Collimonas fungivorans: one gene and its partner. The protein of the gene in region 2 interacts with the protein of the main gene of each other region in a pairwise test. Links are inferred from orthologs where the notes say so. Each region holds a gene or a part of one and is shown on either strand. Other genes may lie near its edges.

Region 1 (12,355 bases), 2.9 Mb from region 2 along the record:
TTCGCGCACCGGAAGGCAATTACGACTATCAGCATAAATATTTTACCGATGATACCAAGTACTTGTGTCCGGCGCCCCTGGATGAGGGACTGACGCAGCACATACAGTCGCTGGCGGTGCAGGCTTTCAATGCACTCGGATGCGAGGGCTGGGCGCGGGTCGATTTCATGCTGCGCTCTTCCGACAACGAACCGTTCCTGCTGGAGATCAACACTTCGCCGGGCATGACCGGCCATTCGCTGGTGCCGATGGCAGCCAAGGCGGACGGTGTGAGCTATGAAGACCTGTGTGTGGAAATACTGAAATCGGCCTCGCTTGACCTGAATCCGTCAAAAGACTGGAAGCCAGACTGATCCGGGCCGAAAAACCTGAATAGAAAACCTTAACGATCCAAGCGATAAAGTCGATAACCATGTGGCAAGACATCAAAATGTTGAACGCGATTTCCGGCACCCTGCTGGGACTGGCTGCGCTCGCATTGCTGGCGTCTGGCGTCTGGTGGCTGGCGCAGCGTCCGATGTTTACGCTGAAGACGATCAGGATCGAAGGTGCGGGGCAGAGCGAACTGCGGCGCGTCAATCCGTTGATTGTCCGCGCCAGCGCGCTGCCGCGCATCAAGGGCAATTTTTTCACGGCCAACCTGGATACGGTGCGCAGCGCGTTCGAATCGGTGCCGTGGGTGCGCAAGGCGGCGGTGCAGCGCGAATGGCCGAATACGCTGATCGTGACGATTGAAGAGCATCAGCCGTTGGCTACCTGGGACGATGACGGCCGCCTGCTGTCGGTATATGGCGATTTGTTTACCGCCAACCTGGATGAGGCGGAAGAAGACGGCGAACTGCTGCGCTTGTCAGGCCCGAAAGGCAGTGAGAAAGATGTCACGGCGCGCCTGGCGGATTTTCGGGCATGGTTTGCGCCGCTGAAGCTGAACCCGGTAGAGGTGGATTTATCGAGCCGTTATGCGTGGACCGTGAAACTGGACAACGGCATGACGGTGGAGCTGGGGCGTGAGCAAAACAAGAGCACGCTGAAAGACCGTGTGGAACGGCTGGTGCAGATTTATCCGCAACTGCTGTCGCGTTTGCAGAACCGGATTGAGAGTGTAGATATGCGGTATCCGAATGGCTTGGCGCTGAAGGCTAGCGGTTTGTCGACCGGATTGGGAAGCAAGAAAAAATAAGCGAAACACTATGACAAAAGACGCAAAAAACCTGATCGTCGGTCTCGACATCGGCACCTCCAAGGTGGTGGCCGTGGTAGCCGAGGTATTGTCCGATGGGCGCCATGAAGTCATCGGCCTGGGCCAGGCTGAGTCCAAGGGGCTGAAAAAAGGCGTGGTGGTGAACATCGAGGCCACCGTCGAGTCTATCCAGCGCGCACTGGAAGAGGCGGAGCTGATGGCCGACTGCAAGATCCGCAACGTGTACACCGGGATCGCAGGCAGCCATATCCGCAGCTTCAATTCCAGTGGCATGGTGGCGATCAAGGATAAGGAAGTCAGCGCGGCCGACGTCTCGCGCGTTATAGAAACGGCGAAGGCGGTCAACATTCCGACCGACCAGCAATTGCTGCATACGGTGCCGCAGGAATTTATTGTGGACAGCCAGGAAGATGTGCGTGAACCAATCGGCATGAGCGGCATCCGACTGGAAGTCAAGGTGCACATCGTGACCGGTGCGGTGTCGGCGGTGCAGAACATCGTCAAGTGCATCCGCCGCTGCGGCCTGGAAGTGTCGGACCTGATCTTGCAGCCGATGGCGTCGGCCGATGCGGTGCTGACGCCAGACGAAAAAGAGCTGGGCGTGGTGCTGGTCGATATCGGCGGCGGCACCACCGACGTTGCGGTGTTCACCGAAGGCGCGATCCGCCATACCGCGGTAATCCCGATCGCCGGCGACCAGATCACCAACGACATCGCGATGGCGCTGCGTACGCCGACCAACGAGGCGGAAGAAATCAAGTTGCGCTACGGCGTGGCCAAGCAGATCCTGGCCGATCCGGGCGAGACGCTGGAAGTGCCGGGCCTGGGCGACCGCAATCCGCGCACCCTGTCGCGCCAGGCGCTGGCGGCGGTGATCGAGCCACGAGTCGAAGAGCTGTTTGCGCTGGTGCACCAGGTGGTGCGCGAGTCAGGTTACGAAGAAGTGTTATCGAGCGGAGTGGTGCTGACCGGCGGCTCGGCAATGATGCCCGGCATGATCGAACTGGCGGAAGACATTTTCCTCAAGCCTGCACGGCTGGGAACGCCGGACTACCGCGGCCAGCTGGCCGACGTGGTGCGCAGCCCGCGTTATTCGACTGTGCTGGGGCTGCTGCTGGAAGCGAAGAAGCAATACCTGCGCGGTTATATCGTGACACGCCAGGAAGGTTCGGCGAAGGCGATCTGGCAGCGCATGAAGGAATGGTTTTTGGGTAATTTCTAATACGGTTTTTAATACGAGATTTGTTTTTAACGTTGTTTGTGCAACACGCAGTTGTCAGTTGCTAGGCCTCACACAGCGTGATGCCTATTGACTGAATGCTGCATCTTTATGAGGAAATATCATGGAAATCGATATGCTTGACAATGCAACTTTGGGCACCGTGATTAAAGTTGTCGGCGTCGGTGGCGCCGGCGGCAATGCGGTCCAACATATGATCAACAAGGGTGTGTCAGGAGTGGAGTTCATCGCCGCCAACACCGATGCGCAGGCGCTCAAGCAATCGAAGGCGCACAACGTGATCCAGATCGGCGAGACCGGCCTGGGCGCGGGCATGAAGCCGTCGGTGGGTCGTCAGCTGGCCGAGGAATCGCGCGGCCGGATCGAAGACGCATTGCGCGGCGCGCACATGGTGTTCATCGCTGCCGGCATGGGCGGCGGCACCGGCACCGGCGCTGCGCCGGTGGTGGCGCAGATCGCCAAGGAACTGGGCGCGCTGACGGTGGCGGTAGTGTCGAAGCCGTTTTCGTATGAAGGCCAGAAGTGCATGGACATCGCCGACGAAGGCCTGGAAGCCCTGTCCCAGCATGTTGATTCGCTGATCATCATTCTCAACGAGAAGCTCGAAGAGATTTATGAAGACGACAGCATGATGGAGTGGTTGCAGCACGCCGACGACGTTCTCAACAACGCCGTTGCCGGTATTGCTGAAATCATCAATGTGCCTGGTCACATCAACGTCGACTTCAATGACGTCAAGACCATCATGGGCGAACAAGGCAAGGCGATGATGGGTACCGCTACCGCATCCGGCGTCGATCGCGCGCGCCTGGCGGCGGAGCAGGCGGTTGCCTCGCCGCTGCTGGACGGCATCGATCTGTCCGGCGCGCGCGGCGTGCTGGTCAACGTCACCGCCAGCCGCAGCCTGAAGGGTAAGGAAATCAAGGAAGTGATGGCGACCGTGCGTGCGTTTGCGGCGCCGGACGCTTCGATTGCCCAGGGCATCGCCTACGACGAAACCATGGGCGACGATATCCGTGTCACCGTGGTGGCCACCGGCCTGGGCCGTGCACGCAAGGCCGTGCAGCTGGTGCAGGCGCCGATGATGCGTACTGGCACCCACAACGAGCCGATGATGCATGGCCAGGCTTCGGTGGGACACGGCAGCTCTTCGTTCGAAGGCATGAAGGCGCCGGCGGTATGGCGTCGCGAGTCGGCTTCCGACACGGTGCGGGCTTTGGAAAAGAACGGCATGGAAACCTACGACATTCCGGCTTTCCTGCGCAAGCAAGCCGACTAAGTCAGGGCTCTTTAGTCTCAATGATGATGGCGGGTGCTGATACCCGCTATCATGGCCGGCATTCTGCATGAAGTTGCGGAACAGGGCATACTGCGGGTTCAACGCCGCGTCGAAAGGCGCGGCGTTTTCTTTTGTAGCATCCGCCAACATTCTGTGCCTCTGGAATACCGGCGCGCGCCTTAGCGTTGCGCCACGGGCTTCAGGGCATCCACACCTAGACAAGGAATTAATCATGACCATCAAGATCGGCGATAGCCTGCCGGAAGGCAAATTAGCAGAATTCATCGAAACCGAGACCGAAGGTTGTTCGCTCGGACCGAACTCGTTCAATGTCAGCGACCTGGTCAAGGGCAAGAAAATCGCCCTGTTCGCCGTGCCGGGCGCTTTCACGCCGACCTGTTCCGCCAAGCATCTGCCTGGCTACATCCAGCATGCGGCAGAATTCAAGGCCAAGGGCGTCGATGAAATCTGGGCGATCTCCGTCAACGATGCATTCGTCATGGGCGCCTGGGGCCGTGACCAGAAAGCCACCGGCATCGTGCGTTTGCTGGCTGACGGCAACGCCGATTTCGTCAAGGCGCTGGGCCTGGACGCCGATTTCGGCAAGTTCGGCATGGGCGTGCGCTCGCAGCGTTTCTCGGCGCTGATCGACGACGGCGTGGTCAAGCAGCTGAACGTGGAGCAGGGCGGCAAGTTCGAAGTGTCCAATGCGGAAACCCTGCTGGCGCAACTGGCCTAAAAGCTAGCCGTTGCGGGTAGAGTAGGCGGCGCCAGTGGCGCCGTTTTTCAGTTCCGGGGGCGGAAACATCCAGGCGTGTTTTTTACCCCACAATAACTACACATCGTTACAGAATAATTATCAGTCAGACTTATAATGTCATCATGTTGAAACAGCGCACTATCAAAAGAATTGTCAAGACGACAGGCATTGGCGTCCATTCCGGCACCAAGGTCGAGCTGACCCTGCGCCCGGCGGCAGTGGATACCGGCATCGTTTTCCGGCGCGTCGATATGGATCCTGCCATCGACTTCCCGGCCAAGGCCACCGAAGTCGGCGATACACGCATGGCCTCGGTGCTGGTCAAGGACGGCGTGCGGGTTTCCACCATCGAACATCTGATGTCGGCCTGCTCGGGGCTGGGCATAGATAACCTGTATGTCGACGTGACTGCCGAGGAAATCCCCATCATGGATGGCTCGGCCTCGTCGTTCGTATTCCTGCTGCAGCAAGCGGGGCTGGAAGAGCAAAACGCCGCCAAGAAATTCGTGCGCATCAAAAAATCGGTCGAGGTGCGTGAAGGCGAAGGCGACCGCGAGAAATGGGCGCGGCTCGATCCATGCAACGGTTTCAAGCTGAAATTCTTTATCGAATTCAACCATCCAGCGGTGGATGGCACCGGCCAGACCGCGGAAGTGGATTTCAGCATCCAGTCGTATGTGAAGGAAGTGGCGCGTGCGCGCACATTCGGTTTCATGCAGGATGTGGAAACCATGCGCGGCCTGGGACTGGCGCGCGGCGGTTCGCTGGAAAACGCCATCGTGATGGATGAGTACCGCATCCTCAACAGCGACGGTTTGCGCTACGAAAACGAGTTTGTCCGCCACAAGATCCTGGACGCCATCGGCGACCTGTACCTGATCGGCCATCCGCTGCTGGCCAGCTACACCGCCCACAAATCTGGCCATGGCCTGAACAACCAGCTGCTGCGCGCTTTACTGGCTCAGCCGGATGCCTATGAGGTGGTCAGCTTCGACGAGTTGACTGAAGCGCCCGGCGCTTATCAGCGTCAGGTCGGGCAAGAGTGGGCTCTCAACTAGCTGTCTGTGTATAATGCCATTTTTGCAAGATGGCGTTTATCCCCGCCCGTAGCGATTTATTTTTTATCGCTATAGCGCCTGACCATCGCTGCGATAGCATTTTTCAGTGCTTCGTTGGCAGCCGATGGCTCCAGTTCCTCCATCAGCGAAGAGAATGCCGAAACAGCTTTGGATGAAAGTAGTGCCTGCTTGACAGCAGGCGCTTTCATTAGGTTTTGGCTTACTTGCACTTTGATTCGGATTGCATTAATCTGCCAATTTCCTGCCAGCAATTGGTTTTGCAGGCGTGGCAGTTGCTGCTTCAATTTGCTTGCCAGAGCTGCATTGGGAGCTGACAGTACCAGCTGCCCGGCTTCGCATTGCAATACTTCGCAGGTACTGAACATGGCAGGCAATTCGGCGGCGCATTGCTTTTGCAGCGCCGCCATGCGTGTGACAGCGGGCAGCAAAGCCGCCATCTTGTCATTCCCCCGTAAAAAATCGGCAACGGCTTTTTGAGTTTGAGGCCTGGAACCCGTTGTCGCTGGCCGGTAAGAAGAAGGTGAGAGTCTACGCATGATGGTGAAACCATATCACACCTGTGACCCGCTCAGGGCTTCACCGGAGCTGCAATGCAGGTAATTCTGTTGCACCCGCGTTTTAATCGCGCAAAATCCATCACCTTAGGCGCCAGGCACATCACCCTGATGATCGTCGTTTTTTTACTGGCGGTATTGCTGGCGACCGGATTATTGTATTTCCTCACCGCCCGTTATGCGGTCGGCCTGCCGTTTGCGGGCAAGGCCGCCGGCGACGCTGTCGCCGGAGTGCAGGATAAAGACAAGTACCTGAAGGAAAACCTGGCGGCGATGGCCATCAAGCTCGGTGAAATGCAGGCGCAGCTGATGCGCCTGGATGCCTTGGGTGAGCGGGTCCAGGGCTTGGCTGGGGTCAAGCCGGAAGAGTTCAATTTCAAGGAAGCGCCGGGACGCGGCGGCGCCGAATCGAGCAGCCTGTACGACCGGCGCTCGCACGACATGAGCATGAGCGAATTCCAGCTGGCGCTGGACGCCATGTCGCGCGATGTCGGTTTCCGCACCGACTACCTGAACGTGGTCGAAACCGTACTGATGAGCGACCGCATCAAGTCCAAGCTGCTGCCGACCAACCAGCCGGTCAGCGTCAACTACAATTCCTCCAGCTTCGGCTGGCGGCTCGATCCGTTCACCGGCCGCAGTGCATTTCATGAGGGACTGGATTTTCCAGCCTCGGTCGGCACCAATATCGTCGCCGCGGCGGCCGGCGTGGTAATCGCGGCCGAATATCATCCGCAATACGGCAACATGCTGGATATAGACCACGGCAACGACATCATCACCCGCTACGCCCATGCCTCCAGGCTGTTTGTCAAAGTGGGCGACATCGTGCAGCGCGGCCAGCATATCGCCGATATCGGCACTACCGGGCGTTCGACCGGACCGCACCTGCATTTCGAAGTAAGAATCAAGGGCGTGGCGCAGGATCCGCGCAAGTTCCTGAACGCGGGCACCGACCTGGCCAAGATGGCAACATTGGCCGGGAAGTAATGAATGTTGTTGTAATGCAAGCACAGTAGAGCCCGGATGCGCCGGATGCCGGGCACAATTTGCGCAACTTGCTATTGTTTCCTGGTGCATAACCCCAATGTGTCGGGGACTGCATGATAAAATTCTCCGATTATTTATTTAGCCACAGCCCGGTTTCGGGGCCATCCACAAGATGCCGCGGAATGCCGCCGGCGCTTTTTTTAGAATCCAAGCATGTCATTACTGACCCAGATTTTCGGTAGCCGCAACCAGCGCCTGCTTAAGCAATATAAAAAAGTCGTCCGACAAATTAATGCACTTGAACCGGCGTTCGAAAAACTGTCCGATGCCGAGCTGCAGGCGAAAACGCCGGAGCTCAAGCAGCGCATAGCCGACGGCGAAAAGCTCGACGCCTTGCTGCCGGAAGCGTTCGCGGTTTGCCGTGAAGCCGGCAAGCGGGTCTTGAAAATGCGCCATTTCGACGTGCAGCTGATAGGCGGCATGGTATTGCATTACGGGAAAATTGCCGAAATGGGTACCGGCGAGGGCAAGACGCTGATGGCGACCCTGCCGGCATACCTGAATGCGCTGTCCGGCAAGGGCGTGCACGTGGTGACCGTGAATGACTACCTGGCGCAGCGCGATGCCGAGTGGATGGGACGTTTATACAGCTGGCTGGGTCTGACGACCGGGGTCAACCTGTCGTCGGTGGAGCATGACGCCAAGCAGGTCGCCTACGGCGCCGACATCACCTACGGCACCAACAACGAATTCGGTTTCGATTACCTGCGCGACAACATGGTGTACGACGCCGCCGACCGTGTGCAGCGTACCCTGAATTTCGCCATTGTCGATGAAGTCGACTCGATCCTGATCGACGAAGCGCGTACGCCGCTGATCATTTCCGGCCAGGCTGAAAATCACACTGACCTGTATTACAAGATCAATGAAGTGCCGCCGCTGCTGACCCAGCAGGTCGGCGAAGAAACGCCGGACGGCAAGGGCAAGGTTGAAGTCCCCGGCGATTACACCAAGGATGAAAAAGCGCACCAGGTGCTGCTGACCGAAGCCGGCCATGAAAAGGCCGAGCAGATCCTCACCGACATGGGTTTGCTGGCAGAAGGCGCCTCCCTGTACGACGCCGCCAACATCAGCCTGATCCATCACCTGTACGCCGCGTTGCGCGCGCACTCGCTGTACTTCAAGGACCAGCACTATGTGGTGCAGGGCGGCGAAATCGTCATTGTCGACGAATTCACCGGCCGCATGATGACCGGCCGCCGCTGGTCGGACGGCTTGCACCAGGCAGTGGAAGCCAAGGAAGGCGTCAAGATCCAGAACGAGAACCAGACCCTGGCCTCGATCACTTTCCAGAACTATTTCCGCATGTACGGCAAGCTGGCCGGCATGACGGGCACCGCCGATACCGAAGCCTACGAATTCCAGGAAATCTATGGCCTGGAAACCGTGGTGATCCCGCAAAACCGGCCGAACCAGCGCAAGGACCGGCAGGACCAGGTCTACAAGACATCGCAGGAAAAATACAATGCGATGCTGAAGGATATCCAGGACTGCTACGAGCGCGGGCAACCGGTGCTGGTGGGCACCACTTCGATCGAAAACTCGGAGCTGTTGTCTTCGATCCTGACCAAGGCCAAGCTGCCGCACAACGTGTTGAACGCCAAGCAGCACGCACGGGAAGCGGAAATCATCGCGCAGGCAGGCCGTCCGCAAGCGATCACTATCGCCACCAACATGGCGGGGCGCGGCACTGACATCGTGCTGGGCGGGAATGTCGAGAAGCAGATCCAGTTCATCGAAGCCGACGAGTCGCTCGGCGACACCGAAAAACAACTGCGCTCCGACAAGCTGCGCGATGATTGGCAATCGCTGCATGACCACGTGGTCAATGCCGGCGGCTTGCATATCATCGGCACCGAGCGCCATGAATCGCGGCGGGTGGATAACCAGTTGCGCGGCCGCGCTGCGCGCCAGGGCGATCCGGGCTCCTCGCGTTTCTACCTGTCGCTGGACGACGCCTTGCTGCGCATTTTTGCCGGCGACCGCGTGCGCGCCATCATGGACCGGCTGAAAATGCCGGAAGGCGAGCCGATCGAGGCTGGCATCGTGTCGCGTTCGATCGAATCGGCGCAGCGCAAGGTCGAGGCGCGCAACTTCGATATCCGCAAGCAGCTGCTGGAATATGACGATGTCGCCAACGACCAGCGCAAGGTGATCTACCAGCAGCGCAACGAATTGCTGGAATCGCAAGGCGTTTCCGAAACGGTGGCGTCGCTGCGCGAAGGTGTGCTGGACGATACTTTCCGTACCTATGTGCCGGAAGAGTCGCTTGAAGAGCAATGGAATATCCCGGCGCTGGAAACGGCCCTGGCCAACGACCTGCACCTGGAAGTACCGCTTGGCGAGATGCTGAAATCGGAACCGAACCTGACCGACGAAGATCTGCTGGAGCGTGTGCTGACCGCCGCCAGCACTACCTATGACACCAAGACCGAAATCGTTGGCAAGGAATCGTTCGCAGGCTTCGAACGCAGCGTCATGCTGCAAAGTGTCGACAGCCATTGGCGCGAGCATCTGGCTGCGCTGGACCATCTGCGCCAGGGGATCCACCTGCGCGGCTACGCGCAAAAGAATCCGAAGCAGGAATACAAGCGCGAAGCGTTTGAACTGTTTGGCCAGATGCTGGACCTGATCAAAAATGAAGTGGTCAAGGTGGTGATGACGGTGCGTATCGAAAACCGCGAGGAAATTGCGGCTGCCGAAGAAGAAATGGCGCAGTCCCACGTGGAAAACGTGCACTACCAGCATGCCGACTTCGATCCGAGCGCGGCGCCGGAAGCCTTGCTGGCGCCCACCGCGCATAGCGATGAATCGCAGCAGCCGGGCAGCAGCGTGCCGAAGGTCGGCCGCAACGATCCTTGCCCGTGCGGCAGCGGCAAGAAATACAAGCAGTGCCACGGCCAGCTGATGTAACCGGCAATGATGGGCAACGGCTAAAGCAGGGCGGGAAACCCGCCCTTTGCTTTTGTTGCGGCAGATGTACACATGGTCTGCGCATACGCCTTAATACCCCTTAAAATAAGCACTTGGATCAGCTGCCGGTCTGCTGGACCGGGCAACCACCCATTAATCTCGGCAAACCAGCGCCGCCAACACCTATATACCTAGTTAAGGATTCTCATGGCCGTCAATTCCCCCATTCCTGTCGCCGCCGATCTGCTGCCTGTGGCGGGCATCGAGCTTGGCCATGCCGAGGCCGGTGTGCGCAAAGCGAATCGCAAGGATTTGCTGGTGATGAAACTGGCGCCGACGGCGACGGTAGCCGGGGTGTTTACGCAAAACCGCTTTTGCGCTGCTCCGGTACAAGTCAGCAAAGCGCATCTGGCCGCCGCCGAGATTTCCGGCGAGCCTGTCCGTGCGCTGCTGATCAATACCGGCAACGCCAACGCCGGCACCGGCGAAGCCGGCCTGGCGGCAGCCAATGCCACTTGTGATGCGCTGGCGGAGTTGCTGGGCTGCCATGCAGCACAGATATTGCCGTTTTCGACTGGCGTGATCCTGGAGCCGCTGCCGGTGGAGCGCATCGCTGCCGGTTTGCCGCAGGCGATACAGAACCTGCAAAGCGACAACTGGTTCAATGCCGCCGAGGCTATCATGACTACCGATACGCAGCCAAAAGCTGCTTCACGCAGCCTGGTTATCGCCGGCAAAACGGTGACGCTGTCCGGCATCAGCAAGGGCGCCGGCATGATCAAGCCGAATATGGCGACAATGCTCGGTTTCCTGGCGATCGATGCGAAAGTGGCGCAGCCGGTGCTGGAGCACATGGTGCGCCAGGCCGCCGACCGTTCGTTCAACTGCATCACCATCGACGGTGATACCTCGACCAACGACTCGTTCATGCTGATCGCCACCGGCGCCGGCGAACTGGAAGTGAGCAGCGTCGATAGTCCGGAATATGCGGAGCTGGCGGCGGCTGTCACCGATATTTCCCGGCATCTGGCGCAAATGATCATCCGCGACGGCGAAGGCGCTACCAAGTTCATCACGATCACCGTGGAACAGGGGCAGAATGCTGCAGAATGCCGCAAGATCGCTTATTCGATCGCTCACTCGCCGCTGGTCAAGACGGCCTTCTTCGCCTCTGATCCTAACCTGGGCCGTATCCTGGCGGCTATCGGTTATGCTGGCGTCGACGACTTGGACGTCAGCAAGCTGGACCTGTACCTGGATGACGTCCTGGTGGCAAAAAGTGGTGGCCGCAATCCAGAATACCAGGAAGCCGACGGCCAGCGCGTCATGAAACAGAGCGAGATCCTGGTGCGGGTGCAACTGGCGCGAGGCGATGCCGATGCGACTGTGTGGACTTGCGATTTATCGCATGACTATGTCTCGATCAATGCTGACTATCGCTCCTGAGCCGATCATACTTTGAGAAAAATGCCGTCCGAGGCCGTTTGTCGGTCGCGGCGGCGAATTTGTTTTGACAAATAATATTCACCCAGCAGCGTTTTGCTTTACGTCAGAATGGGGAAATCCCATTTGTCACCAAACCAGCCATGACTCAATTAGACCAATTCCTGATCCGCGCCGAAGCCTTGCTGGCCCGGCTTGAATCCATCCTGCCGCAAGCCAAGGCTGCTCCCGACTGGCAGGCGGCGACCGCCTTTCGCTGGCGCCACCGCGGCGGATCTGCCGGCGGTTACCTGCAGGCAGTCGGCCATATTTCGGATATTGCGCTGTCGGATCTGCATAATATCGAAGTGCAGAAGCAGCAGATCGACCAGAATACCCGTCAGTTTGTCGACGGCCGGCCGGCCAACAACGTGCTGCTGACCGGCGCCCGCGGTACCGGCAAGTCGTCCCTGATCAAAGCTTGCCTGAACCAGTATGCTCCCCAGGGTTTGCGGCTGATCGAAGTGGATAAGGACGATTTGGCAGCGTTGCCGGATATTGTCGACCTTGTGGCGGAGCGGCCGGAACGCTTCATCATTTTTTGCGACGACCTTTCGTTCGAAGAGGGCGAGAGTGGTTACAAGGCGCTCAAAGTGGCGCTTGACGGCAGCATCGCCGCGCAGTCGGACAATGTGCTGATTTATGCCACTTCCAACCGGCGCCATTTGCTGCCGGAGCGGATGTCGGACAATGCCAGCTATAAAACTACCGAGGATGGAGATTTGCATCCGGGGGAAACCGTCGAAGAAAAGATTTCACTTTCAGAGCGCTTCGGATTGTGGGTATCGTTTTATCCG
Region 2 (12,261 bases):
CCAGCATCATCACCACGAACAGGAACAGCACCATCACCGCGCCGACATACACCAGCACCAGCACGATGGACAGGAATTCGGCTTTCAGCAGCATCCAGATGCCGGCCGCGGAGAAAAACGACAATACCAGGAACAGCGCGGCGTGTACTGGATTGCGTGCAGTAATCACGCGCAAGGCGGCGATCACCAGCACCACCGAAAACGCGTAGAACAAGAAGGTCTTAAATTCCATAATGGCCCAAAAATTCGGCTAAAAAACGTCAGCTAAAAAAGCATCGCCAGTCATCAAACACCAGCGTTGTTATCGGTATGCAGCATCCGCGGCGCGCGCCGCGGCAATCTCGGGTTCGTAACGGTCGCCCACGGCCAGCAGCATTTCCTTGGTGTAGTACAGATCGCCGCGCTTTTCACCGTGGTATTCCAGGATGTGGGTCTCGACGATCGAATCGACCGGGCAAGACTCTTCGCAGAAACCGCAGAAAATGCATTTGGTCAGGTCGATGTCGTAACGCGTGGTGCGGCGCGAACCGTCGGCGCGCTGTTCCGACTCGATGGTGATCGCCATTGCCGGGCAAACCGCTTCACACAGTTTGCAGGCGATGCAACGCTCTTCGCCGTTCGGGTAGCGGCGCAGCGCGTGCAAACCGCGGAAACGCGGCGATTGCGGCGTCTTCTCTTCCGGGAACAGCACGGTAATCTTGCGCGCAAACAGGTAACGGCCAGTCAGCCGCAACCCTTTGAGCAACTCCAGCAGCATCAGACTGCCGAAAAAATCCTTGATGGCTTCCATTTTCACTAACCTTCCATTACTTCCAGATATTCCATGGACTTTGAATCCAGGCAGCGACAATCACCAGGTAGGCGAGAATCAAGGGGATGAATACTTTCCAGCCGAGACGCATGATCTGGTCATAGCGATAACGCGGGAACGATGCACGCACCCAGATAAACACCGACAGCATGAAGAAGGTCTTGGCGCCGAGCCAGATCCAGCCCGGGATCCAGTCCAGCATCGCCAGCGGCGAGGCCCAGCCGCCCATGAACAGCAGCGTGGTCAGGATAGAGACCAGGATCATGTTGGCGTATTCGGCCAGGAAGAACATCGCGAACGACATGCCCGAGTACTCGATCATGTGGCCGGCAACGATTTCCGATTCGCCTTCCACCACGTCGAACGGGTGACGGTTGGTTTCAGCAATGCCCGAGATGAAATAAATCAGGAACACCGGCAGCAGCGACAGCCAGTTCCATGACAGGAAAGCAGCGCCGTGATCGTAGAAATAGCCCTTGCTTTGCGCCATCACGATATCGGTCAGGTTCAGGCTGCCGGACACCATCAGCACGATCACCAGGGCGAAGCCCATCGAAATTTCGTAGGACACCATCTGCGCCGAAGCGCGCATAGCACCGAGGAAAGCGTACTTGGAGTTGGAAGCCCAGCCGGCGATGATCACGCCATAGACTTCCATCGAAGTGATCGCCATTACAAACAGCAGGCCGGCGTTGACGTTGGCCAGCACGGTTTCCGGACCGAACGGCACCACCGCCCAGGCGGCCAGCGCCGGCATGATGGTCATGATCGGAGCGATGAAGAACAGGACCTTGTTGGCGCGCGCCGGCAAGGTGACTTCCTTCAGCAGCAGCTTGAGGGCGTCGGCGATAGGCTGCAGCAAACCGGCCGGACCGACCCGGTTAGGGCCGAGGCGGATATGCATCCAGCCGATCAGCTTGCGCTCCCAGTAAGTCATGTAAGCCACGCACAGCAGCAGCGGCACGACTACGACGACGATCTTGATCAGGTTCCAGATCAGCGGCCAGATGAAGCCGAACCAGTCGGCGCCGGTGGCATTGATGGCGGCGATGAAATGATCCATCATGCTTTCTCCACTACGATAGAACCGAACATTGCGCCCAGCGCCGCGGTCGAGGCGTGCCCAGCTGCAACGCGCACCACGTTTTCCGGCAACGCAGGATCAATTGCCGCTGCCAGCGCGGCAGCGCCCTGCCCTTGTTTGAGATTGACGCGATCGCCGGCGGCGATGCCCAGTTTTGCCGCCAGCGCAGCCGACAGCCATGCTTGCGGCGCCTGGCCATCCACGGTCTCTTGCAGCGAAGCGGCGCGGCGCACCACGGCGTCGCCAAAATAGATCGGCACGTCGGCGATGCGTTCCAGCGCGCCGTCGGCGGTTTGCGCCACGGCTTGCGGCTGCAGGTCGCTGATGTTGTTCAGGCGCGCTGCCAGGTTGGCGGCAGCAACTTCGCCGGTGCCCAGCACTTCATCGCGAATCGCTTCCGAAGTATCGTAGTCGAAACCAGGCAGGCCCAGCAGGTTGCCCAGGACGCGCAGCACTTTCCATGCCGGACGAGCGTCGCCCATTGGCCGGACGGTGCCGTTGAAGCTTTGCGCGCGGCCTTCGCAGTTGACGAAAGTGCCGGAGGTTTCGGTGAACGGCGCGATCGGCAGCAGCACGTCGGAGTATTCGGCACCGTGCTTGTAAGCCGACAAGGTCACGACCATCTCGGCCTGCTTCAGCGCGGCAACAGCAGTTTGCGGATCGAAACTGTCCAGCTCCGGCTCGGCGTTCAGCAAGACATATGCCTTGTGCGGCTGCGCGAAAATCTGCTGTGCATTGCGGCCGCTTTTTCCACCATTAGCGGCGGCAGGCAAGGCATTGGCCCAGTAGCCGCCGACGGTGTTGCCGGCTTCGGTCAGGTAGCCGAACTTGGCGTCGGTCTGCTGCGCAATCCATTGCGCCACTGCATGCAGTTGCGAAGCTTGCGGGTGTTGCGCCGCGGCGTTGCCCAACAATACCGCTTTGGATTCGCCGGACAGCAGGCTGGCGGCGGTCTGCTTGGCTGCCGCCGAGGCTTCGACATTCTCGAAACCGGCAGGAACCGCAATACTCTTGGCCTGCGCCACTGCGACAGCTACCTGGCCCAGGGCCGACAGCCAGGCCGACGGCGCCACGATCATCTTGTTGGCGACCGGCATCAGCAGGTCGTCGTCAGTTGCGTGCAGGATACTCAGCTTGGCCCCGCGCTTGATGCCCAAGCGTACTCGCGCCGACAGCAGCGGATGATCCTTGCGCAGGAACGAGCCGATGATGAAGGTACGGTCGAGCTGTGCGAATTCGTTGATCGACATGCCCAGCCATGGCATGACCTTGCCATCCAGCGCGAAGTCGGACTGGCGCAGGCGGAAATCGATGTTTTCCGAACCCAGGCCGCGCGTCACTTTTTGCAGCAGCGACAATTCTTCCAGCGTCGAATACGGAGTGCCTACAGCAGCAATGGCGTCAGCGCCATGCTCATGGCGGATATTGCGCAGGCCGTGCGCCACATATTCCAGCGCGGTCTGCCATTCGACTTCCTGCCACTTGCCGTCTTGCTTGAGCATTGGTTTGGTCAGGCGCTCGGCGCTGTTCAGGCCTTCATAGGCGAAGCGGTCCTTGTCCGACAGCCAGCATTCGTTGACGTCGTTGTTTTCCAGCGGCAGCACGCGCATCACCTTGCCGGACTTGACTTGCACCACCAGGTTGGCGCCCAGGCCGTCATGCGGGCTGACCGATTTGCGGCGCGACAATTCCCAGGTGCGGGCGCTGTAGCGGAACGGCTTGGATGTCAAGGCGCCGACCGGGCACAGGTCGATCATGTTGCCCGACAGTTCGGAATTGACAGTCTTGCCGACAAAGGTAGTGATCTCGGAGTGTTCACCGCGGCCGACCATGCCGAATTCCATCACGCCGGCGATTTCCTGGCCGAAGCGGACGCAGCGGGTGCATTGGATGCAACGGCTCATTTCCTGCATGGAGATCAGCGGACCGGCGTCTTTCGGCGCCACTACACGCTTTTCTTCTTCGTAGCGGGAAGACGATTTGCCGTAGCCGACCGCCAGATCCTGCAGCTGGCATTCGCCGCCCTGGTCGCAGATCGGGCAATCCAGCGGGTGATTGATCAGCAGGAATTCCATCACGCTCTTTTGCGCAGTGGTGGCTTTTTCGCTGGCGGTGCGTACGATCATGCCGGCGGTCACCGGCGTGGCGCAGGCTGGCAGCGCCTTCGGCGCTTTTTCCACCTCGACCAGGCACATGCGGCAGTTGGCCGCGATGGAGAGTTTTTTGTGATAGCAGAAGTGCGGAATGTAAGTGCCAATCTTGTTGGCAGCATCCATTACCATGCTGCCCTCTTGGACTTCCACTTTCTTGCCGTCTATTTCGATTTCAACCATGGCTTTTGCTTTTCTTGCCTAAGTGTTTTGCACGCTGCTTGCGCAGGCTTAAACGTATGCCGGCACCAAGCAATGCTTATGCTCGATGTGATATTCAAATTCTTCGCGATAATTCTTGAGGAAACCGCGCACCGGCATCGCTGCCGCATCGCCGAGCGCACAGATGGTGCGGCCCATGATGTTGCCGGCAACCGTGTCCAGCAGATCCATGTCTTCCGGACGGCCGTGGCCGGTTTCAATCCGGTGCACCAGGCGGTACAGCCAGCCCGTGCCTTCGCGGCATGGCGTGCACTGGCCGCAGGATTCCTCGAAATAGAAGTACGACAGGCGCAGCAGCGATTTCACCATGCAGCGCGTTTCGTCCATCACGATCACGGCGCCGGAACCGAGCATCGAGCCGGCCTTGGCGATCGAATCGTAATCGAGATCGGTGTCCATCATGACGTCGCCCTTGATCACCGGAGCGGACGAGCCGCCAGGGATCACAGCCTTGATCTTCTTGCCGCCGCGCATGCCGCCGGCCAGTTCCATCAGCTTGGCGAACGGCGTGCCGAGCGGCACTTCGTAATTGCCCGGCCGTTCAACGTCGCCCGAGATCGAAAAGATCTTGGTGCCGCCGTTGTTCGGCTTGCCCAGGGCCGCATAGGCTTCGCCGCCCATGTTGAGCAGGAAAGGCACGGCCGCGAAAGTCTCGGTGTTATTGATCGTGGTCGGCTTGCCGTACAGGCCGAAGCTGGCAGGGAAAGGCGGCTTGAAGCGCGGCTGGCCCTTCTTGCCTTCCAGCGATTCCAGCAAGGCGGTTTCTTCGCCGCAGATGTAAGCGCCGTAGCCGTGGAATGCGTGCAGCTGGAAATTGAATTCGCTGCCGAAAATCTTGTCGCCCAGGGCGCCGGCGGCGCGCGCCTCTTCCAGCGCTTCTTCAAAGCGCTCGTAGCCGGACCAGATTTCGCCGTGGATGTAGTTGTAGCCGACCGTGATGCCCATGGCGTAAGCGCCGATGGCCATGCCTTCGATCAGCGAATGCGGGTTGTAGCGGATGATGTCGCGGTCTTTGAATGTGCCCGGCTCGCCTTCGTCGGTGTTGCAGACCAGGTACTTCTGGCCGGGGAACTGGCGCGGCATGAAGCTCCACTTAAGGCCGGTCGGGAAACCGGCGCCGCCACGGCCACGCAGCGAACCGGCTTTCAGTTCGGCGATGACTTGTTCCGGCGTGATTTTTTCAGACAGAATGCGCTTGAGGGCGGTATAGCCGCCGCGCTTGACGTAATCGGCGTAGTGCCAGTTGTTGCCGTCCAGGTCAGCCAGGATCAGCGGATTGATGTGACGATTGTGCAGGCTGGTCATTTTTTCAGTTCCTCTAACAAGCCGTCAATCTTCTCGTTCGACATCCAGCTACACATGCGTTTGTTGTTCACCAACAGCACCGGCGCATCGCCGCAAGCGCCCATGCACTCGCCTTCCACCAGCGTGAACTGGCCGTCGGCCGTGGTTTCGCGGAAACCGATGCCGAGCTTGTGCTTCAGATGCTCTGCAGCGCGCTCGCCGCCGGACAGCTGGCACGGCAGGTTGGTGCAGATGCTGATCTTGTGCTTGCCGACCGGCTTGGTGTTGTACATATTGTAAAAGGTCGCGACTTCCTGCACCGCGATGGCCGGCATGCCCAGATAGTCTGCGACATCCTGCATGGTTTCCGGCGCCAGCCAGCCCTTTTCATCCTGCGCAATCGCCAGCGCGGCCATCACCGCCGACTGTTTCTGGTCGGCGGGGAATTTCGCTACTTCGCGATCGATTTTTTTGTATGTGTCTTGACTTAACAACATGTGTTGGCCATTCGTGCGCGGTATGTTGCGCTATAGTTAATTGGTAACAGCAGACTTAACGGTCAATTTCACCGAAAACGATATCCTGCGTACCGATGATGGTGACGGCATCGGCAATCATGTGGCCCTTGGCCATTTCGTTCAACCCTTGCAGATGCGGGAAGCCAGGTGCACGGATCTTCAGGCGGTACGGCTTGTTGGCGCCATCGGAAACGATGTAGACGCCGAACTCGCCCTTCGGATGCTCCACCGCGGCATACGCTTCGCCCGGCGGCACATGGAAACCTTCAGTGAAGAGCTTGAAGTGATGGATCAGCTCTTCCATGTTCGATTTCATGTCGACCCGCGACGACGGCGCAACCTTGTGGTTGGTGGTCATCACCGGGCCGCTGTTGTTGCGCAGCCACTCTACGCATTGCTTGATGATCCGGTTGGACTGGCGCATTTCTTCCACCCGCACCAGGTAACGGTCGTAGCAGTCGCCGTTCTTGCCGACCGGGATATCGAAGTCCAGCAAGTCGTACACTTCGTACGGCTGCTTCTTGCGCAGGTCCCATTCGACGCCGGAACCGCGCAGCATGGCGCCGGTAAAGCCCATGGCCTTGGCGCGCTCCGGCGACACCACGCCGATGCCGACCAGGCGCTGTTTCCAGATACGGTTGTCGGTCAACAGCGTCTCGTACTCATCCACGTATTTCGGGAAGCGCACGGTGAAATCTTCGATGAAGTCCAGCAGCGAACCCTGGCGGTTTTCATTCAGGGCGCTGATTGCCTTGGCATTGCGCACCAGCGAGGCCTTGTGCTGCGGCATGGTGTCCGGCAGGTCGCGGTAAACGCCGCCTGGACGATAATAAGCCGCATGCATGCGGGCGCCGGATACGGCTTCGTAGCAATCCATCAAATCTTCGCGTTCGCGGAATGCGTACAGCAGCACCGCCATCGCACCGACGTCCAGCGCATGCGCGCCGATCCACATCAGGTGGTTCAGCAGGCGCGTGATTTCGTCGAACATGACGCGGATGTACTGGGCGCGCAGCGGCACTTCCAGGCCCAGCAGGCGTTCGATCGCCATCACGTAGCCGTGCTCGTTGCACATCATCGACACGTAGTCGAGGCGGTCCATGTAGGGTACGGATTGCAGGTAGGTTTTCTGTTCCGCCAGCTTTTCGGTGCCGCGATGCAGCAGGCCGATATGCGGGTCGGCACGCTGGATCACTTCACCGTCCAGCTCCAGCACCAGGCGCAAAACGCCGTGCGCGGCCGGATGCTGCGGGCCGAAGTTCAGCGTGTAGTTCTTGATTTCTGCCATTATTTGATCCCGTAATGTTCTTCACGAATCACCCGCGGCGTGATTTCGCGCGGATCGATCGTTACGGGTTGATAAATTACGCGCTTCTGCTCAGCGTCGTAGCGCATCTCGACATAACCCGACACCGGGAAATCCTTGCGGAACGGATGGCCGATGAAACCGTAGTCGGTCAGGATGCGGCGCAAGTCGTTGTGGCCTTCGAACAGGATGCCGAAGAAATCGAATGCTTCGCGCTCATACCAGTTGGCCGACGGCCAGATCTCGGTCAGCGAAGCCAGCAGCGGCATCTCGTCGTCCGGCGCGAACACGCGCACCCGCAGGCGCCAGTTGTGCTCGATCGACAGCAGGTGGGAAACCGCCGCGAAACGCGCGCCGTCCCAGGCGCCGTCGCCGTAGGTCGAATAATCGACGCCGCAGAGGTCGATCAGTTCTTCAAAACGGGTATCGGCGTGATCGCGCAGCACGCGCATCGCCGACAGGTAATTCGAAGCCTTGACCACGATCGTGATCTCGCCGAAGGCCACGGTCAGACTTTGCAGGTCGTCGCCAAGCGCATTGCGCACGGCGGCTTCCAGGGTTTCCAGTTTGGTCGTCATGGTGCTCTCTTAGCGCGCAATCGTATTGGTGCGGCGAATCTTGTTTTGCAGCTGGATGATGCCATACAGCAGCGCTTCGGCAGTCGGCGGGCAGCCAGGCACGTAAATGTCGACCGGCACAATGCGGTCGCAGCCGCGCACCACGGAATACGAATAGTGATAGTAGCCGCCGCCATTGGCGCAAGAGCCCATGGAAATCACCCAGCGCGGCTCCGGCATCTGGTCGTACACCTTGCGCAAGGCCGGCGCCATCTTGTTGCACAGCGTGCCTGCCACGATCATCACGTCGGACTGACGCGGCGACGGCCGGAAGATTACACCAAAACGGTCCATGTCGTAGCGCGAGGCGCCGGCATGCATCATTTCGACGGCACAGCAGGCCAGGCCGAACGTCATCGGCCACAGCGAACCGGTGCGGGTCCAGTTGATCAATTTGTCAGCAGTAGTGGTGACAAAGCCTTCGTTCAATACACCTTCAATAGACATGGCTTACTCCCAATCCAGAGCGCCGCGTTTCCAGATGTACCAGAAGCCCACCGCGAATTCGGCGATAAACACCATCATCGTGACAAAGCCCTGCCATCCGAGGTCGCGCATGGCAACCCCCCACGGGAAGAAAAATGCGGTTTCCAGATCGAACAAAATGAACAAAATGGCGACAAGGTAATAACGCACATCGAACTTCATGCGCGCGTCTTCGAATGCTTCAAAACCGCATTCGTATGGAGAAGTTTTTTGGGAGTCGGGCCGATGCGGCCCAAGTACACGACCAAGCACTTGCGGGGCGATGCCAACCGCGATACCGATCAGAATAAACAGCAGGACGGGAAAATAATTTTCGAGGTTCACAATTTTGCGCCAGTAGTTTGAACGATTAGCAGAATGATTTGCCGGTTCGAATTCTCAAACCTGACGCCCCCAATCCGGCAAACCACGCCACAAGTTCCTCGACAAAAAGCCAGCGCAGGGGCAACCGTTGCTGGCCTCATATTCTTTGGTGCCGACGGCGAGACTCGAACTCGCACAGCTTTCGCCACTACCCCCTCAAGATAGCGTGTCTACCAATTTCACCACGTCGGCATAAGCGCGTATTTTAACCTGATTTGCTACTTTTGTTCAATGCACAATCGGATTAAAAGTCAGCAATTTCACTGTGAGACTAGTCTTACTTTGGAATTTGATTCGACTGTGCGCTGCCGGTCGACGGTGCCGGCACGGAAGCTGCCGCGCTAGCCGATCCGGAGGCTGCCGCAGAAGCCGCAGCCGGCGCCGCCGATGTGTCTGGAATTGCTGCCGCAGGCGCCGCTGTTGCTGGAGTTGCCGCTGCAGGGGCCGAAGCCGCCGGCAGATTTTCCATCACGCCGCCGGTAACCGCCGAACGATGATTCCCCAGGTACACCAATGCCAATGTCGCGATAAAGAAAAGCGCGGCCGCCGCGCCGGTCGATTTCGACAGGAAATTCGAAGAGCCGGTAGCGCCGAACAAGCTGCCGGAAGCGCCGGAGCCGAAAGCCGCGCCCATGTCGGCGCCCTTGCCATGCTGCAGCAGCACCAGGCCGATGATCGTCAACGCCGACAACACCTGAACGATGACAATGATGTTAAATACTGTGTTCATTTAATAGATTTCCAAGGAGAGTTAATGCTTTATTTTTACTAAATCCGGACTATCGAACTACCGGGCTGCAGCGACAATCGCCAGAAAATCAACCGCCTTCAACGCTGCGCCGCCAATCAGGCCGCCGTCTATATCCGGCATGGCCAGCAATTCGGCAGCGTTGTCGGGTTTCATGCTGCCGCCATACAAAATCTTTACTTCAGCCGCCGCTGCGGGATTCTTCCCCGCCAGCTTGGCGCGCAAGGCCAGATGCACATCTTGCGCCATCTGCGGCGTCGCTGTCTTGCCGGTGCCGATCGCCCATACCGGCTCATACGCCACCACGATCCGAGCCAGGTCGGCCGCATCCAGCACATCCAGCACTGCCGCCAGTTGCCGCCCCACTATCGCATCGGTCTGGCCAGCTTCGCGCTCGGCCAGGGTTTCGCCGACGCACACAATAGGCACGACACCCGCCTGCAAGGCACGCAATGCCTTCTGCGCCACCAGCTCATCGCTTTCCGCGTGATAAGCGCGCCGCTCGGAATGGCCGACGATAACGTAGCGGCAAGCAAAATCCTGCAACATGCTGACCGCTACTTCGCCGGTATAGGCGCCGGCGGTGTGCGCGGAAACGTCTTGTGCGCCCCAGGCAATTGCCGATCCGGCAAGTTCGGCCTGGCATTGCGCGAGATAAGGCGCCGGTGCGCAGATAGCAATATCGCAAGCAGGAGCTGCGGCCAGCCCGGGAGCAGCCTGCCCAGCCTTGATTTCCGCCAGTAATGCAGCATTGGCAACCAGACTGCCATTCATTTTCCAGTTACCGGCTACAAGTTTACGACGCATATTTACCGAGGCCCAAGTTTTCAATAACCCGGCATTCTAACGCTTCGCAGGGAAGGCGGTCAAACCGGCAGGAAATATATGGCATACGGTTTTATCTGGCAGAGTTCAGGAAAATGGTTTCGCGACAGCAATACTGCGCGCAAAAAGTTCCATATCGACATTACCGCCGCTGACTATCACCCCTACTTTTTCTCTCGCGAACGGCAACACCCGGTGCAGGACCGCGGCAGCCGCCAGGCAGCCCGCCGGCTCGACCACGATCTTCATGCGCTCGGCAAAGAAGCGCATCTGGGTCCGCAACTGGTCGTCGCTGACGGTAACGATGTCTTTTACATATGCCTGCAGGATAGGCAGCACCAGCTTGCCGACATGCTGCGTCTGGGCGCCGTCGGCAATCGTGTCCGGCACCGGGATATGCACGATATTGCCGGTTCGCAACGATTGTTGTGCATCGTTGCCAGCCTCCGGCTCGACGCCGATGACGATGCAGCCGGGCGACAATTGCGCCGCGGCGATAGCGCAACCGGACAGCAGACCACCGCCGCCGGTGCATACGAACAGGTAATCGAGCGGCCCCACTTCATCGAACAGCTCTTTCGCCGCCGTCCCCTGGCCGGCAATCACGTCCGCATGATCGTATGCGGGGATCACGGCGCAACCGCGCTCGGCCGACAGTTGCGCGGCGATCACCTCGCGGTCTTCGCGCTCGCGGTCGTACAGAATGATTTCGGCGCCGTATTCGCGCGTCGCCGCCAGCTTCATCGCCGGCGCGTTGCTTGGCATGACGATGGTTGCGTGCACGCCCAGCATGCGCGCCGCCAGCGCCATGCCCTGCGCATGGTTGCCGGATGAAAACGCCACCACGCCCTGCTGCTTCTGCTCTTCGCTGAGGCAGCTGATGGCGTTATAGGCGCCGCGGAACTTGAAAGCGCCCACCCGCTGGAAATTTTCGCACTTGAAAAACACGCTGGCGTCCGCCTGGTGGTCGGCCTGGCTGGAAGTCAGCACCGGCGTCTTGTAGGCGACGCCCTCAAGGCGTTTGGCGGCGGCGGCGATATCCGCGTAGGCGACGGCCAATTCAGTTGCAGCCATTTTTCATCCTTTGTAATTAATCTTAATCTGCCAGGCGGCGCCGGAACATCCAGCGGCCGCTGTCGGAATCCTGCGGAATAAATCGATAGCCGCCGAGGTCGAACGCTTTCAGCTTTTCCGCATCGCTGATCTTGTTCAGCGCCGCATAACGCGCCATCAAACCGCGCGCCCGCTTGGCGTAGAACGAAATGATCTTGTACTTGCCGTTTTTCCAATCTTCGAATACCGGAGTAACGATGCTGGCTGCCAGCACCTTCGGCCGCACCACCTTGAAATATTCTTCCGACGCCAGGTTCACCAGCGTGTCGGATTTCTGCTGGCTGAGCTGCTGGTTCAGGGCCTGGGTCACGGTGTCGCCCCAGAACGCATAGAGATTCTTGCCGCGCGGGTTGGCCAGGCTGGTGCCCATCTCCAGCCGGTACGGCTGCATCCGGTCCAGCGGCCGCAGTACGCCGTACAGGCCCGACAGGATCCGGATCCGGCTTTGCGCGTAGTTCAGCTGCGCTGTACTCAGGGAGGCCGCATCGAGGCCCTCGTAGACGTCGCCGTTGAAAGCCATGATCGCCTGCTTGGAATTGGCGCTGGTAAATTTCTTCGACCACGAAGCGAAACGCGCGGTATTGAGCTGGGCCAGCGGATCGGAGATTTTCATCATGCTGCCGACCTCGGCCGGCGACAGCTGGCGCAGGACGCCGATCAGCTCGGCTGAATGGCTGATGAAATCCGGCGTGGTGTGTGTTTCGGTGCTGCTGGGAGTGCTGTAATCGAGGGAT

What was found.
Region 1: the proteins of secG (region 2) and secA interact in binary tests that used the Escherichia coli proteins (3 or more experiments, as listed by UniProt). The link is inferred for Collimonas fungivorans from one-to-one orthologs.

What each region holds. Positions count from the first base shown.
Region 1 is NZ_CP013232.1:5,027,513-5,039,867, reverse strand. The notes cover bases 6,991-10,276. They hold secA (preprotein translocase subunit SecA), read left to right. Parts: upstream 6,991-7,316; coding sequence 7,317-10,076; downstream 10,077-10,276. Other genes in these bases: CFter6_RS22025 (M23 family metallopeptidase), read left to right, coding at 6,991-7,103. Outside these bases: CFter6_RS22060 (D-alanine--D-alanine ligase), read left to right, coding at 1-353; CFter6_RS22055 (cell division protein FtsQ/DivIB), read left to right, coding at 413-1,180; cell division protein FtsA, read left to right, coding at 1,191-2,423; cell division protein FtsZ, read left to right, coding at 2,545-3,720; CFter6_RS22040 (peroxiredoxin), read left to right, coding at 3,953-4,459; lpxC (UDP-3-O-acyl-N-acetylglucosamine deacetylase), read left to right, coding at 4,603-5,538; CFter6_RS22030 (hypothetical protein), read right to left, coding at 5,595-5,996; more of CFter6_RS22025, read left to right, coding at 6,150-6,990; bifunctional glutamate N-acetyltransferase/amino-acid acetyltransferase ArgJ, read left to right, coding at 10,284-11,522; CFter6_RS22010 (ATP-binding protein), read left to right, coding at 11,663-12,355. UniProt on the Escherichia coli protein: Required for protein export, interacts with the SecYEG preprotein conducting channel.
Region 2 is NZ_CP013232.1:2,144,086-2,156,346, reverse strand. The notes cover bases 7,846-10,569. They hold secG (preprotein translocase subunit SecG), read right to left. Parts: upstream 9,572-10,569; coding sequence 9,119-9,571; downstream 7,846-9,118. Other genes in these bases: CFter6_RS09215 (threo-3-hydroxy-L-aspartate ammonia-lyase), read right to left, coding at 10,502-10,569; tpiA (triose-phosphate isomerase), read right to left, coding at 9,629-10,396; CFter6_RS09235 (NADH-quinone oxidoreductase subunit A), read right to left, coding at 8,443-8,802; CFter6_RS09240 (NuoB/complex I 20 kDa subunit family protein), read right to left, coding at 7,963-8,439; CFter6_RS09245 (NADH-quinone oxidoreductase subunit C), read right to left, coding at 7,846-7,953. In the rest of the region: CFter6_RS09280 (NADH-quinone oxidoreductase subunit J), read right to left, coding at 1-232; NADH-quinone oxidoreductase subunit NuoI, read right to left, coding at 302-790; NADH-quinone oxidoreductase subunit NuoH, read right to left, coding at 807-1,874; NADH-quinone oxidoreductase subunit NuoG, read right to left, coding at 1,874-4,228; NADH-quinone oxidoreductase subunit NuoF, read right to left, coding at 4,277-5,572; NADH-quinone oxidoreductase subunit NuoE, read right to left, coding at 5,569-6,048; CFter6_RS09250 (NADH-quinone oxidoreductase subunit D), read right to left, coding at 6,104-7,357; more of CFter6_RS09245, read right to left, coding at 7,357-7,845; more of CFter6_RS09215, read right to left, coding at 10,570-11,488; peroxide stress protein YaaA, read right to left, coding at 11,511-12,261. UniProt on the Escherichia coli protein: Subunit of the protein translocation channel SecYEG. Overexpression of some hybrid proteins has been thought to jam the protein secretion apparatus resulting in cell death; while this may be true it also results in FtsH-mediated degradation of SecY.